DNA from 3 places in the Streptomyces sp. bgisy130 genome. Region 1 is predicted to be linked to each of the others. Evidence: riboswitches for the same ligand, from Rfam matches in the RefSeq annotation. Region 1 holds a riboswitch; each other region holds the start of a gene.
The links. A riboswitch is a leader RNA that binds a small molecule or an ion and turns the genes downstream of it on or off. The one in region 1 is predicted to bind cyclic di-AMP.
Positions count from the first base shown of each region.

Region 2: it holds a riboswitch for cyclic di-AMP, as region 1 does, so the genes downstream of both, AC3EUV_RS35715 (C40 family peptidase) here and AC3EUV_RS29600 (M23 family metallopeptidase) in region 1, are expected to answer to the same signal.
Region 3: it holds a riboswitch for cyclic di-AMP, as region 1 does, so the genes downstream of both, AC3EUV_RS06360 (C40 family peptidase) here and AC3EUV_RS29600 (M23 family metallopeptidase) in region 1, are expected to answer to the same signal.

Region 1 covers NZ_JBYISA010000031.1:52,101-58,371, reverse strand. The annotation lists gene AC3EUV_RS29605 (aldo/keto reductase) at 1-816, opposite strand, end outside; gene AC3EUV_RS29600 (M23 family metallopeptidase) at 932-2,035, opposite strand; cyclic di-AMP (ydaO/yuaA leader) riboswitch at 2,047-2,201, opposite strand; gene AC3EUV_RS29595 (DUF2332 domain-containing protein) at 2,485-3,603, shown strand; gene AC3EUV_RS29590 (PP2C family protein-serine/threonine phosphatase) at 3,715-4,851, opposite strand; tRNA gene AC3EUV_RS29585 (tRNA-Lys) at 5,174-5,249, opposite strand; gene AC3EUV_RS29580 (DEAD/DEAH box helicase) at 5,428-6,271, opposite strand, start outside.
Region 2 covers NZ_JBYISA010000056.1:277-4,135, reverse strand. The annotation lists gene AC3EUV_RS35725 (ATP-dependent Clp protease proteolytic subunit) at 1-600, shown strand, start outside; gene AC3EUV_RS35720 (hypothetical protein) at 607-915, shown strand; cyclic di-AMP (ydaO/yuaA leader) riboswitch at 1,205-1,389, shown strand; gene AC3EUV_RS35715 (C40 family peptidase) at 1,394-1,867, shown strand; gene AC3EUV_RS35710 (LysE family translocator) at 1,955-2,614, opposite strand; gene AC3EUV_RS35705 (LysR family transcriptional regulator) at 2,686-3,603, shown strand; gene AC3EUV_RS35700 (ATP-binding protein) at 3,635-3,859, opposite strand, start outside.
Region 3 covers NZ_JBYISA010000003.1:255,028-261,298, forward strand. The annotation lists gene AC3EUV_RS06345 (alpha/beta hydrolase) at 1-41, shown strand, start outside; gene AC3EUV_RS06350 (C40 family peptidase) at 76-1,257, opposite strand; gene AC3EUV_RS06355 (hypothetical protein) at 1,582-1,935, shown strand; gene AC3EUV_RS06360 (C40 family peptidase) at 2,054-3,217, opposite strand; cyclic di-AMP (ydaO/yuaA leader) riboswitch at 3,225-3,409, opposite strand; gene pcrA (DNA helicase PcrA) at 3,699-6,152, shown strand; gene AC3EUV_RS06370 (M23 family metallopeptidase) at 6,247-6,271, opposite strand, start outside.

The DNA of each region.
Region 1 (6,271 bases):
GGCGAGTTCGGCCTCGTGGGCGGTGGCGACGGTGTCGAGGGCCTGGAGGATGCGGCGGCCGCGGTCGGTGTCCGCGTACTTGGCGGCGCGTCCGGAGCGGGCGCTGTCGACATGGGTCCCCGGGCGGTACTTGCCGGTCAGGAAGCCGGAGGCGAGGGCGTAGTAGGGCACGGCGGCCAGGTCGTGGCGGGCGGCGACCTCGGCGAGTTCGCCTTCGTAGGTGTCGCGGGAGACCAGGTTGTAGTGGGGCTGGAGGGCGACATAGCGGGCCAGGCCCTCGCGGGCCGAGCAGGCCAGGGACTCCTCCAGGCGCTGCGCCGAGATGTTGGAGGCGGCGATCTCGCGGACCTTGCCGGCCCGGACGAGGTCGTCGAGGGCGGTGAGGAACTCCGGGACCTCGACCGACTCGTCGTCGTAGTGGGTGTAGTAGAGGTCGATGTAGTCGGTGCGCAGACGGGTCAGGGAGGCGTCGACCGCGGACTTGATGGTGGCGGGGGACAGGCCCTGGTAGCCGGGGAGGGCGCCGACCTTGGTGGCGATGACGACCTCGGAGCGGTTGCCGCGGGAGGCCAGCCAGTTGCCGATGACGGTCTCGGATTCGCCGCCTTTGTTACCGGGGACCCAATACGAGTAGGCGTCGGCGGTGTCGATGAAATTGCCCCCGCCCGCCACATACGCGTCGAGCACGGCGAAGGACTCGGCTTCGCCGGCCGTCCAGCCGAAGACATTGCCCCCGAGCGACAGCGGGGAGACGGAGAGCGAGCCGAGAGGCTTGCGGGTGCTGCGGGCGTCTGGGGTGCTGCGTGTCGCGGTCATGCGTTGTTGCAGCGCCGGGGGAAGAGGAGTTATTCCTTCCTCTTCCCCCGGTCGGCAACAACTTCTCTCGGACCCTTACGGGTTGAGGGCGTGGTTCAGGCTTCGAGGCCCTCGGTCACACATTGAGCCCGTGGTCGCGGAGCCACGGCATCGGGTCGATCGGGTCGCCGGCGCCGGGGCGCACCTCCAGGTGGAGGTGGGGGCCGGTGACGTTGCCGGTGGCGCCGACGCGGCCGATGACGTCGCCGGTGCTGACCTTGCCGGAGGTCTTCAAAATCGAGGAGAGGTGGCAGAACCAGAGTTCGGTGCCGTCGTCGAGGGTGAGGACGATGCGGTAGCCGTACGAGCCGGCCCAGCCGGCCTGGGTGATGGTGCCGGAGTGCACCGCCTTGATGGGGGTGCCGGTCGGCGCGGCGAAGTCCTGTCCGGTGTGGTCGGCGGCCCAGCGGTCGCCGGCCTGGCCGAAGCCGGCGGTGAGCGTGTAGGAGGACACGGGGGCGATGAAGCTCTTCGCCAGTTTGGCGAGGCGTTCGGCCTCCGCCTTCCGCCGGGCCGCTTCCTCCGCCTTGCGCTTGGCCTCCATCTCGGCCGCCTTCTTGGCTGCTGCGGCTTTCTCGGCCGACTTCTGGTGGGCGGCGGCTGCCGTTGCGGCCTGCTGGACGGCGGCCTTCTCGGCGGCCTCGCGCGCGTCCTGCTCGGCGGAGCCCTGCTGCGCGTCGGCCTGCTGGAGGATGCGGCTGCGCAGCGCCTCACCGGCGCCCGCGGCGTTACCCGTGTCCGCGCCCGTGGAAGCGGCGGTGACGGCACCGCCGTCGGGAGCCGAGGCGGCGTCGGTGGCCGCGGAGTCGTCGTCGGATATCAGGTCGCCGATGCCGGGAAGCTCCTTGGCGTCCGGCAGCTTCTCGGAGAGGTCGTCCGCCATGCCGCCGATGTCGGGCATCGAGATCGGCACCGGCGGACGGCCCTCGGCCGAGGCCATGCCGCTCGCGCCAACCGCCGCGATGACACCGACACCCAGGACGGTGCCGCTGCGGGCGAAGCCGCCGCCGCGCTGCTTGGCGACGCGGTGCTTGCCTCGAACGGAACGGGTGGATTCCTCGGTGGGATTCCATTCCTCCCACGGTCCGTCGCCGTCCTCGGCACCGGGGCCGGGGAAGGCACCTCGGTCATCGAGCTCGTAGGCGAACGGGTCCTCGGGGGTAGGCCTGTTGGACGCCACGGGGGCGCACTCCTTTCCTTCCTTCTCGCCTACCGGGTTAGCTGACGGGTTCGGAGCAGGAAGGTCTCCTACGGACGCCCACTGGCGGAGGGCGTCCGATTCACCCCAAGGAAGTGGTTCCCCGGTTCCCTAGGTGCAGTTCGAAGTGCTTGGGGGTGCGTGAAAAGCGCGTGCGGGATTCGGCGTCGGCGCGCGGTGCCGCCTCGGGCGACGGCTGGGACGACCGCGCTGCGTTATCGGACAGTAATAGAGACGGCGACCGAATTCCAAGCGTTCCCACGAATCCGTATGCGCTCCGGGCAAGCCGCCGCGCGACGTTTTCGGCCAGCAGTGCAGCAATCCGGGCGAGTTGCCCGCCGGCCCTAAACGATCTTTCGCGGATTGTGTGCCAGTCGTTATGCGCAGGGGTGCCCCTCAGCTACGGAGGGTGAGAGCAGTAACGTCGGATCATGGTCGTCAACGTCGGGAACACCGGGAACGCCGGACGGGCTGCCGGTAACGCGTGGGGAGTGGCGGAGCGGTACGGGGAGTTCTCCTGGCGGGAGGCGCGCGGCCGGTCGGCCGCGCACGAGGAGCTGAGCGCGCGGATCAGCCAGGACGCGGAGTTCTGCGATCTGCTGTCCGGCTCGCTGCCCGCCGGCAACAAGCAGCAGCCGGACCTCCTGCTCGCCGCCGTCCGCTATCTCGACGGCCCGCACGCCGAGACGGGCCCGCGCGGTGCGGCGGCGTACGGGCGCTGGCGCGAGTGGACGATCCGGCACTGGGACGAGGTGCGCGCGGTGATCATGCAGCGCGCCACCCAGACCAACGAACCGGCCCGCTGCGCCACCCTGCTGCCGCTGCTCGCCCGTCTGCCGCAGCCGCTGGCGCTGCTGGAGGCCGGCGCGTCCGCGGGGCTGTGTCTGCACCCCGACCGCTATCGCTACCGCTACGAGGCCAGAGGCGAGGACGGGCCGCCCCGCCGGGCCGAGCTGGGGGCACCGGAGAGCCCGCTGATGTTCACCTGCCGTACGGGAGGGGCGGCCGACGAGCTGCCCGAACGGATGCCGCAGATCGTCTGGCGGGCCGGTATCGACCTGGACCCGCTCGACCCGGCCCGCGAACCGGACGATCTGCGCTGGCTCCAGGCGCTCGTATGGCCGGGCGACGGGGAGCGTGCGGCACGGCTGTCCGCCGCCGTCGAGGCGGTGCGGCCGGCGCCGCGGCCGCGGATGGTGCGCGGCGACCTGATCGACGAGCTGCCCGCGCTCGCCGCCGAGGCACCGTCCGGGGCGACGCTGGTCATCTTCCACAGCGCCGTGCTGGGCTATCTCCCGCCCGCCCGCCGCGAGGAGTTCGCGCGTCTCGTACGGTCGCTGCTCGACGGGCGGCCCGGCGGCGGTCACTGGATCTCCAACGAGCACCACTCCGTGCTGCCGTGGATCACCGACTCCGCACCCCACGCGCCCCGCCCGGACGACGCCCTGCACCTGACCCTCGCGCTCGACGGACGCCCGGTCGCGCTCACCGGCCCGCACGGCCGGAGCCTGCACAGCCTCTCCGGCGCGAGGGGCGGCCCGGGGCGCTGAGCGGGGCCGGGGGACGGCCCGGCTCCCGTACGGCACCCTGTACGCCCGCTTGTCCCCCCTACACCGGCCCGCCCCCAATAGGCCCCCGCCAAGCCCCCTACGGTCCCCCGCCTACGCCCCCATGGGCCGCTGCACCGCCAGCAGCGCCATGTCGTCGGCCGGCGCCCCGCCCGTATGCCGTGCCACATCCTCGACGAGGGTGTCCACGAGGACGTCCGGGCCGGGGAAGCGGCAGCCGCGCAGTTTGCCCGACGGGCTGTAGTAGCGGCCGAGGAGGTCCCGGGCGCCGGTCACCCCGTCGGTGAAGAAGAGCAACAGGGCCCCGGCCGGGAAGAACGTCTCGTCCGGCCGGTCCGGCCGGCTCGCCATCTCGCCCAGCCCGAGGGGCGGCGCCGGCGCCTCGGGCAGCAGCTCACGCAGCCCGCCGTCCGGGGTGAGCAGCAGCGGGGACGGGTGGCCCCGGTTGAGCACCCGCAGAACGGACTGCCCGTTGGCGGGGATCTCGGCCAGGACGGCAGTGGTGAACCCCTCGGTCTGCTCCACCCCCTCGCGCCGCCCGCCCTCCCGCCGCAGCGCCCGCTCCAGCCGGCCCGCCACCGCCCCCAGGGTGCGCTCCTGTTCCGCCGCCTCACGGAAGGCGCCGATGACGATCACCGCGGTCCGCACCGCGTCCAGCCCCTTGCCCCGTACATCGCCGACGAGCAGCCGTACGCCGTGCGGGGTCTCCTGCACGGCATACAGGTCACCGCCGCTCCGGTCCGCCACCCGCGCGCCCACATAGCGGGCGGCGATGGCGAACCCGGCGAGCCGTTCGGGCGGCGTGGGCAGGACGGCGCGCTGGGCGGCCGCCGAGACGTCCCCCGGGGAAGCCGGGCGGACGTCGGCGCTCCGGACGATCCGGTTGATGCCGAGGGCCGTCAGAGCGACGAGCAGGACCATGACGGTCTCCGTCACCGACTCGACGTGGTCGTGCGCGGCGCCGCCGCGATAGAGGACGACCCAGATCTCGCCGAGCACGGCGGCCAGGGCCGTGAGCACGGTGCCGCGCAGCGCGAAGAGCGGCGCGGCGACCAGTGGGGCGGCCGAGAAGAAGGGGGCGGCGGTGTAACCGGCGGGCGTCACCGTGCCGAAGGCGACGCCGCCGCCGATCAGGAGGACGGGAAGCCGGCGCACCAGCAGCCGGCCGGACGACACCAGCCGGGCACGGCGCTCCCCGTCGCCCTCGGAGGGCGCCTCACCTCGGAGCATCCGCACCGGCCTCTTCCCCCTCCCGCCCGTCCGTACGGGACCGTCGTGCCGGTCGCCTCGACGTCCCCAGGCTTGCCGGTACGGGCCGGGACGGCGACTCATCGGGGTCCGGACGGGTCACGGGACCAGCCGGGAGGAGGTGGCGCGCGGGCGGCGCGGGAAGCCCAGGAGGAAACAGGGGCCGCCCCGCGCCCCCAAGCGCGGGGCGCTCAAGGGCATTTGAGCACCGCCCGGCACCCGCTCACGCCCGAGGGCCCGGACCGCGAACGGCCCGGGCCCTCGGGGCACCGCATCCGGCCGGACGGTCTTCCCGTCCCGCTTCTGGTGGGCCATCAGGGGCTCGAACCCTGAACCAATGGATTAAAAGTCCACTGCTCTGCCAATTGAGCTAATGGCCCGCACCGAGCAGCATAGCCCGAGGAGGTGCCGCAGCCCGAAGGCATTACGGATCAAGCCATCCGGCGGGGTGCCACGAGGCCGGCCGAAGGGCCCGGCGGGGCCTGCGGCGGGCCGTACAACGCGCGGGGCCCGCACGGCACTTGTGTGCGTACGGGCCCCGCGGATCAGCGTCGGTGATCAGCCGTTGCGCTTCCAGCGCGGCTTGTCCTCGCGACGGCCGAAGGAGCCGGTCGGGGCGCCACGGTGGTCGTCACGACGGCCGTAGGGGCGGTCGCCGCCGGAGCGGTGGCCACCGGTGGACGGACGGCCGCCGGAGCGGTCGTCACGGTTGAACGGGCGGTCGCCGCCGGCGGAGCGGTAGCCACCGGTGGCCGGACGGCCCGTGGTACGGCTGCCGGAGCGGTCGTCGCGGTTGAACGGGCGGCTCGGACGGTCGCCGCGGTCGCGGTTGAAGCCGCCACCGGCACGGTCGTCACGGCGCTCGAAGGAACGGCCACCGGAACGGTCGTCACGGCGGTCGCGGTTGAAGCCGCCGCCGGAACGGTCGTCACGACGGTCACGGTTGAAACCGCCACCGGAACGCTCGTCACGACGGTCACGGCCGAAACCGCCCCGGTCGTCACGACGGTCACGGTTGAAACCGCCGCCGGAACGGTCGTCACGACGGTCGAAGGAACGGCCACCGGAACGGTCATCGCGGCGGTCACGGTTGAAGCCGCCCCGGTCGTCACGGCGGTCACGGTCGAAGGAACGGCCGCCGGAGCGGTCGTCACGGCGGTCGCGGCGCTCGAAGTTGCCCCGGTCGTCGCGGCGCTCGTCGGCCGCGCCGGCCTGCGCCGGAACGGCGGCCTCGGCCACCTCGGCGGCGGCGGTCTCGGCAGCGGCGGCGAGCGCCTCGGCCGGGTCCTCACCGCGCTCGCGGGCGGCCCGGGCGGTCAGCCGGTCGGCCTCCTCGCGCAGCTCGGTGGCGCGGCGCTGAAGGCGCTCCAGCTCACGGGTGAGCTCGGCCACCTCGCGCTCG
Region 2 (3,859 bases), on a different contig from region 1:
TTCACCGAGCGCACGTCCCAGGGGACGCGCACCATGGACCCGTACTCCAAGCTGCTCAGTGAGCGCATCATCTTCCTGGGCACCCCGGTCGACGACGCCTCCGCCAATGACGTGATGGCGCAGTTCATCCACCTCGAACACGCCGCGCCCGAACAGGACATCTCGCTCTACATCAACTCCCCCGGCGGCTCCTTCACGGCGATGACCGCCATCTACGACACGATGCGCTTCGTGTCGTGCGATGTGCAGACCATCTGCCTGGGGCAGGCCGCCTCCGCCGCCGCGGTACTGCTCGCCGCCGGCACCCCCGGAAAGCGGCTGGCCCTGCCCGGCGCCCGGATCCTGATCCATCAGCCGTCGCTCCACGAGCCCGTCCAGGGCCAGGCCACCGATCTCCAGATCCAGGCCGAGGAGTTGCTGCGCACCCGCGACATGCTGGAGCGGATGCTGGCGGAGCACACCGGACAGCCCCGGGAACGGATCGCCGCCGATATCGAGCGCGACAAGATCTTCGACGCTGAATCCGCCCGGGAGTACGGCCTGATCGACGGGCTCACCCGTCAGCGCAAGCAGTCCGTCCCCCAACTCGGCGCACGGTGAGCCCGGATGCTGCTGCCGGAACTGCCGCCGCTGCCCGCCCTGACACGGGCCGAGGGTGAGCTGATCGACCGCTACCTGGAGGTGCTCGACCTGCTGGGCAGGATCAACCCGGCCCGGGGCGGCGACACCTACACCGGACTGCGGGCCGCCCAGGCGCTGGTCGGCAAGGCCGCCGGACTGCGCGACGCGCTGACACTGATGCACGACCGGGGCGAGAGCGAACTGCACCGCGAGACCTTGACCCGGGCGCTGCGGGTACTGGAGGGCGAACGCCGGGCCGGGCTCGTGACGATGCCGCCGGCCACGGAGAGTTGACACGACACGCACACGGAGCTGCGCATACGGCGTAGCGTCCGGACCCGATGTGAGGAGGCGACGAATTGCGCGGGGAGACGCAATTCCTTGGACCTCTGATGTTTCGCCCCTGGTCCAGGGGGTGCGGCGCCCCGCGCCAAGGCACTTGAGGGAACAAAAGTAACCATTCAGGCGAAGTGTGACGCATGTCACATACGGCATTTTCAGCTCGGAATTCTGGTGGCGGGTGCGTGACGATCCCTTCGACGGCAAGACCCCGCCACAGCGACGGGGCGGTCCGGACGGGCGCCTAATCCCGCCGCCGTACCGGATGTCAGGTCGACGTTGTGGACCGGCGGGAGCGGAGGACCCGAGCAAGACGGGGTCCCGGCCTCAGGGCCGAGACTCCTTGGGGTGAAGCCGTACGCACGGCCGGGCATCTTCGCCTGCCCGAACCCGACAGGTCTTCCTTCGCAGGCGGCTGACGAAGGGTTTGCGCATGACTGTGCGCACGCAGACGCCGAATCTGCTGGCACGTGCCGGCACCGTCACCGCTCTGACGCTGGTCACCCTGGGCGGGACGACCCTCGCCCCAGGAGAGGCCGGGAACGCCGAAGCCGCCTCCGTGTCCGCCTACGCGCTGCGGATCGCGGCCTCCAAGAGCGGCGCGCCCTACCAGTACGGCGCCCAAGGGCCGTACCGCTTCGACTGTTCGGGGCTGACGATGTACTCGTTCAAGCGCGCCGGGCGGGCCCTGCCCCGTACCGCCGCCGCACAGTACGTCCGCACCCGGCATCTCCCGGCCTCCCTGCGCAGACGCGGCGACCTGGTCTTCTTCCGTTCCGCAGGCGGCATTTACCACGTCGGCATCTACGCCGGCCGGGGCCGGATGTGGCATGCCCCCAAGGCCGGAAGCGTGGTGCGGCTGGAACGGATCTGGAGCGGCGCGGTGTCCTACGGACGGGTGGGCTGACCGGCATTTCGTCTCACGTGTGATCAATTGTCAGTGGGATGGGCTCACTTGGCCGGTGACCTCACCCCCCCTGCCCGTGCCCATCCTTCAGGCCAGCACGACCTCGATGAGCAGGATGCCGCCCAGCGTCGTGAGCAGCGTTCCGGTGACGGCTTCCAGGGCGCGGGTGACCCGGGGGCGGCGCAGCCAGCTGCCCAGGCGGTCGACCAGCAGCGCGACGGCGGGGAACCACACCAGCGCCATGGCGACGACCATCGTCGCGAGCAGGAGGGTGCGGGGCAGCGCGGGCTCGCCGGCCGGGACGAACTGCGGGAGCAGGCTGAGGAAGAGGACCGGGGCCTTCGGGTTGAGGGCATTGGTCAGGAAGCCCTGGCGCAGGCTCTGTGCGGTACCCAGGAGCGCGGGCGGGTGGCCGTCCTGGGGCGCGGGCGGGCCGGTCGTGGCCTCCTCGTGCGTCTTCCGGTGCCGGACGACCCCGAGCAGCGCGCCGACTCCCAGGTACAACAGGTAGAGCCCGCCCAGGAGTTGGACGGCGCCGAAGAGCGCGGGCACGGCGACCAGCACGGCCGCGAGTCCGGCGACCGCCAGTGCGGTGTGCACCAGCAGCCCGCCGGCCACTCCGACGGCGGCCGCGACCCCCGCCCGGCGCGAGTCGAGTGCGTTGCGCACCACGACCGCGAAGTCCGCGCCCGGCATGGCGACCATGCCCGCGGCGACTCCGGTGAAAGCGATCAGCTGTCCGTCCATGGGAGCAGTTTCGCTGGTCAGAGCCTTTAATAGGGAGTGGCAATGTTCTTGGGGAGCCTAAAGAGGTTCTTATGTACGACCCCACGCGGCTGGCCGCTCTGGTGGCGGTGGCGGAGGCCGGTTCGATCAGCAGAGCCGCCGACCGGCTGGGCTACACCGCGCCCGCGCTCTCCCAGCAGCTCGCCAAACTGGAGCGGGAGGCGGGGACGGCGCTGCTGGTGCGCCACCACCGCGGGGCACGGCTGACGGCCGCCGGTGAGCTGCTGCTCGTACGGGCCCGGCGGGTGCTCGACGAGCTGGATCAGGCGCGGCACGAGCTGTCCCGGCTGACGGGGCTGTCCGGCGGCCGGCTGCGGGTCGGCACGTTCATGACCGCCGGGACGCATCTGCTGCCGCCCGCGCTCAGCGCGTTCCGGCGGGCGCACCCCGATGTGGAGCTGAGCGTCACGGAGTACGTACCTCCGCAGGCCAGCGCGGCGGTGGCGCTGGGCGAGGTCGATCTGGCGCTGACGCACGAGTATGTGCCGGGCGAGGCGATGCCCCCGCCGGAGGGGGTGCGGCTCGAACCGCTGCTGACCGAGGAACTGGTGCTGGTCACCGCGCCGGGCCATGCCCTGTCGGCGGGCGCCGGACGTCTGCCGCTCGCCGAGCTGGCCGGTCAGCCGCTGGTCAGCATGGCGCCGGCCAACCCGAACCGGCGTGCCGTGGAGGCGGCACTGGCGGCGGCCGGGGCGAGTGTGGCGGTGCGCTGCGAGTCCCCGAGCTATGCGGTGGTCTGTGCGCTGGTGAGCGCGGGGCTCGGGGTGGCGGTGGTCCCGGAGATGATGGCGGAGGGCTCGCTGACGCCGCTGGGCGTCCGCCGGCTGGACCCGCCGGAGCTGCTCCGCCGGATCTCGGTGGCCTACCGGCCCGGCGGCGGGGCACCGGCCGCGGACACCTTGCGCGCCCTGTTGCGCGGGGCCTTCGCCCGCCACGCCCCCGCGCCGTAGCCCAACGGGTCGCCGGGTGCGGCGGAGGTCTTCAGCGGACGGCGTTCGGCCACGGCACGGTGATCCAGACGGTCTTCCCGCCGGACTCGGTGGGGACGACCGAGAGCCGGCCGCCGGCTTCCGCGGCGAGGCAGCGGATGATGACCAGGCCGCGGCCGTTGTCCTGCTGAACGGCGGCGGGCAGCCGGCGCGGGCGGCGGGGGTGGCTGTCGGTGATGCCGACCCGCAGCTGTTCGTCGCGTTCCAGCCGCAGCTC
Region 3 (6,271 bases), on a different contig from region 1:
CGCAGATCTTCCGCTGGCTGGGGACACAGCTCAGGGCGTGAGCCCAAGGGGACGCCACCCCCGCGCACCCCCCGGCTACGCCGGCCGCGTCGCCGCCGCGAACGGCATCTGGTCGATCGGTGCGATCCGTACCGGCGCGCCCGGATGCGGTGCGTGGATCATCCGGCCGTCCCCGACGTAGATCCCCACATGGCTGATGCCCGAGTAGAAGAACACCAGGTCACCGGGGGCGAGTTGGGAGCGGGCGACCCGCGGACCGGAGCTGATCTGGGTGTAGGTCGTCCGCGGCAGGGCGACCCCGCCGGCCTTCCAGGCGGCCTGGGTCAGCCCCGAGCAGTCGTAGCCGGAGGGGCCCGTCGCGCCCCAGACGTACGGCTTGCCGAGGGCGCTGTAGGCGAAGGAGACGGCGCGCGCGGCGCGGGGGTTGGGTGCCTGCGCCGCGGCGGCTCCCGACACGCCAGGAAGCCGGCTGAGCACGCCGCCCCCGTGGCCGCCCCCATCGCCGCCCCCGTTCTCCGCGCGGCCCTGGCGCGCGCTCCGTGCGCCGTCCCGGGCCGTCATCCGCTGCCGCTGCTCCGCGGTCAGCCGGGACAGCAACTGCTCGGCGGCGCCCAGCTTGTGGACGACGGTGACCCGGTGCTTCTTCAGCTGCGCCTCGGCGTCCGCCAGCCGCTCCACGGTGTCCTCGGCCCGCTGCCGGACCTGCCGGACGCTGCCGAGCCGGCGTGCGTAGCCGGCCACGGCGGTCGCCTGATGGCTGCCCGTACGCTCCAGCACCGCGGCACCGTCCAGATAGCGCTGCGGGTCCGCGGACAGCAGCAGCCGCACGGTCGGGTCGACGCCGCCGGAACGGTACTGGCCGGCGGCCAGGGTGCCCAGTTCGGCGCGGGCGGTGTTCAGTTTCCCGGTCCTGCGGGCGGCCTCGTCCTGGAGCCTGCTCAGCTCCTCGCGTGCGGTGTCGGCGGAATCCTTCGCACCGTTGTAGCTCTGCGTGGCCACCTCTGCCTCCTGGTACAGCGCGTCGACCCGGTCCTTGACCTGGGCGGGGGTGAGCCGGTGTGCGGCCTGGCCGGCGGCGTCGAAATCGGGGGTGAGGGGGGCGCCTGCCGCCTGCGCGAGGCCGAACGCGGGGGTGGCACCGGCCAGTGCCAGGGTGGCGGCCGTACGGGCGGTGCGCGCGCTGCGCGAGCCGCCACCGGTGAGCAAGGCGAGCGGATGCTGCCGGGGCTTGCGGTGCGAGGCCACGGTGGCCGTCACTTCCTTCCCTTCGAGCCGCGGGTGCGGCGGCGGTCCGTCACGGGGGCAACGGGCCGCCGCCGCACCACTCGGCGGGGGCGGCCGACGGAACGCCGGTGGGAGACCGGCGAGGCGGGGAGTCGGCCGCCTGAGGGAGGACGCTAAGCCTGGGGGTCGCGGCAGTGAGTGTGCTTGCCCGGGATTGTTCGCTTTCGACCGCGGCGGGTACGCGGGTGACCGCGGCGCCATGGCCGTACGGCCGGGACCGGCCTGGCCTGACCGAAGCGGCGATAGTGGGCGCCCTGCCCGAAGGGCCGTGCTATACGGCGGCTACGATCCAGCACTATGGACGTAGTAACCAATATCTTCGTCGGTCTGCACATCATCGGCATCGCCTCCCTGCTGGGCGGCTTTCTGACCCAGATGAAGGCGATGAGCGCGGGCACCGCCCGCTTCGTGCCGGCCATGCTGCACGGCGCCCTGACGATGCTGGTCACCGGCATCGTGCTGGTCGGCCTCAACCAGGCCCAGGACCACCCGCTCAACAACATCAAGCTCGGCATCAAGATGGCCGTACTGGTGGTGATCCTGGCGCTGGTCTACGTCAAGCGGGACGACGAGACGGTGGACAAGCCGCTCTTCGCCGCGGTCGGCGGCCTGACGGTGGCCAACATCTTCATCGCGGTGCTCTGGACCTGACGAGCCCCCCACTACGGCACACCGCGCGGTCCTCGCCTCCGGATACGGAGGCGAGGACCGCGCGGTGGCGTGTGGGGGGTGACCGTGGGGGGTGGTCTGGTGGGGGAGCGGGGCGGGCTCAGCCCGGACGGACGCTCCCGTATATCGGCATGTAGTAGATCGACTCCTCCCGGACGCTGGCGCCCGGCTTCGGAGCGTGCACCATCTTCCCGTCGCCCAGGTACATGCCGACGTGGCTGATGTCGTCATAGAAGAAGACCAGGTCGCCGGGCTGAAGATCCTTGGTGGCCACCCGCTGGCCCACCTTGACCTGGTCCCAGGTCGTCCGCGGCAGATCGACACCCGCCGCCTTCCACGCCGCCTGGGTCAGCCCCGAGCAGTCGTAGGAAGTGGGCCCGGTGGCGCCCCAGACGTACGGCTTGCCTATCTGGGCGCGGGCGAAGGCGAGCGCCTTGGCGCCCTTGCTGGTGGCCGAGTCGCCCGTGGAGCCACCCGTGGAGGAGCCACCACCGGTGGAGCCCCCTGTGGAGCCACCGGTCGAGCCGCCGCTGTCCTGCTGCCGCTGGCGCTCCCGCTCCTGCTGCTTGCGCGCCTCCTCCGCGGCCCGGCGCTTGGCCGCCGCCTCCTTCTGGCGCTCCAGCTCGGCCAGCCGCGCCTTCTCCTGGGCGGTCAGCCGGGACAGCAGCTGCCGGGCCTCGGCCAGCTTGTCCTGGACGGAGGCCTTGGACTCCTTCAGGGACGCCTGCGACTCCTGCAACCGCTCCAAGCTGCGGGTCGCCTCGGCGCGCTGCTTGGTGGCCGCCGCCTGCTGCTCCTGGTAGTCGGTGACGGCCTGCTTCTGCCGGCCGGTCAGCCGCTCCATGAGGTGGTTGCGGTCGACGAACTGCTGCGGGTCCTTGGCGAGCATCAGCTGCGCCGTCGGGTTCATGCCGCCGGTCCGGTACTGCGCCGAGGCGAAGGTGCCCAGCAGGCGCCGGGACTCGTTCATCTTCTCCGCGCGCTTGGCGGAGGCATCGAGCAGGCCGTCCACGGTGTCGCGCTGGGACTCGGCCCGCTCCTTGGCGGCGTTGTATTTCTGGGTGGCCACCTCGGCCTGGTGGTACAGGTCGTCGACCTTCTGTTTGACCTCTTCGACGGTCGGCTTGGGCGCCCTGGGGGCCGCTTCGGCGGACTGCGAGAGCAGGGTGACCGAGGCGAGGGCGGCAGTGGTGAGGCCGGCCGCTGTACGGCGGCCGGTGGGTGAGGCGAGAACGCTGGTGCGCGGCTTGCGGTGCGACGCCAAGACCGGCAACTCCTTCCGTGGACCGCCTACCGGGTTAGCTGTCGGGTTCGGGCGGTGTCGCTGACGGAAGGCTTGCCCTACGGTCCGGACGTCCACTGGCGACGGCCGTACGGATCGATTCACCCCGGTGGTGCTGGTGGGTCCCCGGCTCCGGGTGCCTGAGGGCAGGGCCGGACTCGGCGTCGGCGGCCCGTGCGAACCTGTCGTCCGCGGGGAGGCGGGCTGCCTGAGCGAGGACGTTAGCCAACTCGTGTGGCTCCTGTGAAGGCTGATGTTCGATATGCCCGAAACCTTTTCGTGACCTGAACGCGATGCGGGGGTTGTTGCGGCAGATGTCGGGTTCGGGTACCCGAAGCGCCGGCCGTACGACCGCGGCCGCCGGCCGTCTGACCTGCCGCTGCGCCGGGGGCCGCGCGAAGGCGGTCCGCAATCCGCCACTCGGCGGCGGACTGTCAGTGCGGCGGCCTAGACTCGGTGGGCGATGAGCAGCCTCTTTGATGACAGCTTCCTGGCGGACCTCGGCCACAAGGGCGAGGAGGAACACCCTCCGCCTCCCGAGGACGAGCACGGCCCGGCCCCGGAGGAGATCCCCGCCGACCTCTTCGGCGGGAGGTTCGACGCGCCCGCGCTCAGGGAGACGTACTACCGCGACGGCGCCGCCCGCCCCGCCATCGACCCGGCGACGCTGCTGGAGGGGCTCAACGACGAGCAGAAGGCCGCCGTGGTGCACACCGGCGGTCCGCTGCTGATCGTCGCCGGCGCCGGCTCCGGCAAGACCCGGGTGCTCACCCACCGCATCGCGCATCTGCTCGCCGAGCGGCATGTTCACCCCGGCCAGATCCTCGCGATCACGTTCACCAACAAGGCCGCCGGTGAGATGAAGGAGCGCGTCGAGGAACTGGTCGGCCCGCGCGCGAACGCCATGTGGGTCTCCACCTTCCACAGCGCCTGCGTCCGCATCCTGCGCCGCGAGTCCAAGAAGCTGGGCTTCACGTCCTCGTTCTCGATCTACGACGCCGCCGACTCCAAGCGCCTGATGGCCCTGGTCTGCCGCGACCTCGACCTGGACCCCAAGCGCTACCCGCCCAAGTCCTTCAGCGCGAAGATCTCCAACCTCAAGAACGAGCTCATCGACGAGGAGACCTTCGCCGGGACGGCCGCCGACGGGTTCGAGAAGACCCTGGCCGAGGCGTATGCCATGTACCAGGCACGGCTGCGCGAGGCCAACGCCCTGGACTTCGACGACATCATCATGACGACGGTCAATCTGCTCCAGGCATTCCCGGACGTCGCCGAGCACTACCGCCGCCGTTTCCGCCATGTCCTCGTCGACGAGTACCAGGACACCAACCACGCCCAGTACACCCTCGTACGCGAACTGGTCGGCCCCGCCGAATCCGCCGCCGAGCTCTGCGTCGTCGGTGACGCCGACCAGTCGATCTACGCCTTCCGCGGCGCCACGATCCGTAACATCCTCCAGTTCGAGGAGGACTACCCGGACGCGACCACGATCCTGCTGGAGCAGAACTACCGCTCCTCGCAGACGATCCTGTCCGCCGCCAACGCCGTCATCGAGCGCAACGAGAACCGCCGCCCCAAGAACCTCTGGACGGATGCCGGCGCCGGTCCCAAGATCACCGGCTATGTCGCCGACACCGAGCACGACGAGGCCCAGTTCGTCGCCGACGAGATCGACCGGCTGACGGACGTCAAGGACGCCAAGGCCGGCGATGTCGCCGTCTTCTACCGCACCAACGCCCAGTCCCGTGTCTTCGAAGAGATCTTCATCCGGGTCGGGCTGCCCTACAAGGTCGTCGGCGGCGTGCGCTTCTACGAGCGCAAGGAGGTCCGCGATGTGCTCGCCTATCTGCGGGTGCTCAGCAACCCCGAGGACACCGTCCCGCTCCGCCGCATCCTGAACGTTCCCAAGCGCGGCATCGGCGACCGCGCCGAGGCGATGATCGACGCCCTGTCGGCGCGCGAGAAGATCACCTTCCCGCAGGCGCTGCGCCGGGTCGACGAGGCGTACGGCATGGCGGCCCGCTCCGCCAACGCCGTCAAGCGCTTCAACGTCCTCATGGAGGAGCTGCGGACCATCGTCGAGTCCGGCGCCGGCCCCGCCACCATCCTGGAAGCGGTCCTGGAGCGTACGGGCTACCTCGCCGAGCTCCAGGCCTCCACGGACCCCCAGGACGAGACCCGGATCGAGAACCTCCAGGAACTCGCCGCCGTGGCCCTGGAGTTCGAGCAGGACCGCGGTGAGGACAATCCGGGCACCCTCTCCGACTTCCTGGAGCAGGTCGCGCTGGTCGCCGACTCCGACCAGATCCCGGATGAGGACGAGGAAGGCAGCGGCGTCATCACCCTCATGACGCTGCACACCGCCAAGGGCCTGGAATTCCCGGTGGTCTTCCTGACCGGCATGGAGGACGGCGTCTTCCCGCACATGCGCTCGCTGGGCCAGACCAAGGAGCTGGAGGAGGAGCGCCGGCTGGCCTATGTCGGCATCACCCGCGCCCGCGAGCGGCTCTATGTCACCCGCTCGACGATGCGCAGCGCCTGGGGCCAGCCCTCGTACAACCCGCCCTCCCGGTTCCTGGAGGAGATCCCGGACGGCTACATGGAGTGGAAGCGGACGGGCCCGGCGACGCCGTCCGCCTCCATGGGCAGCCTGTCGGCGGGCGGCGGAGGCGGCTTCGCCTCCTCCCTCTCGTCGTCGCGTGCCAAGGGCCCCAGCGGCTTTGCGACCCGCCGCACTTCGGACCGCCCGGCGGTCTCGCTGGCCATCGGCGACCGCGTCACTCACGACAGCTTCGGCCTCGGCACGGTCGTCGGCGTCAAGGGCAGCGGTGACAACGCCGAGGCGACGATCGACTTCGGCGGCGAGAAGCCCAAGCGGCTGCTGCTGCGGTATGCGCCGGTGGAGAAGCTGTAACGGAAGCCGGAAGCCGGAAGCCCCCGGGGATCTTCCTCGGGGGCTTCGTCGGAGCCGTAGGCGATCAGGCCGGATCAGACCAGACCGGACCAGGTCAGTTCGGGTCGAGGCCGTGGTCG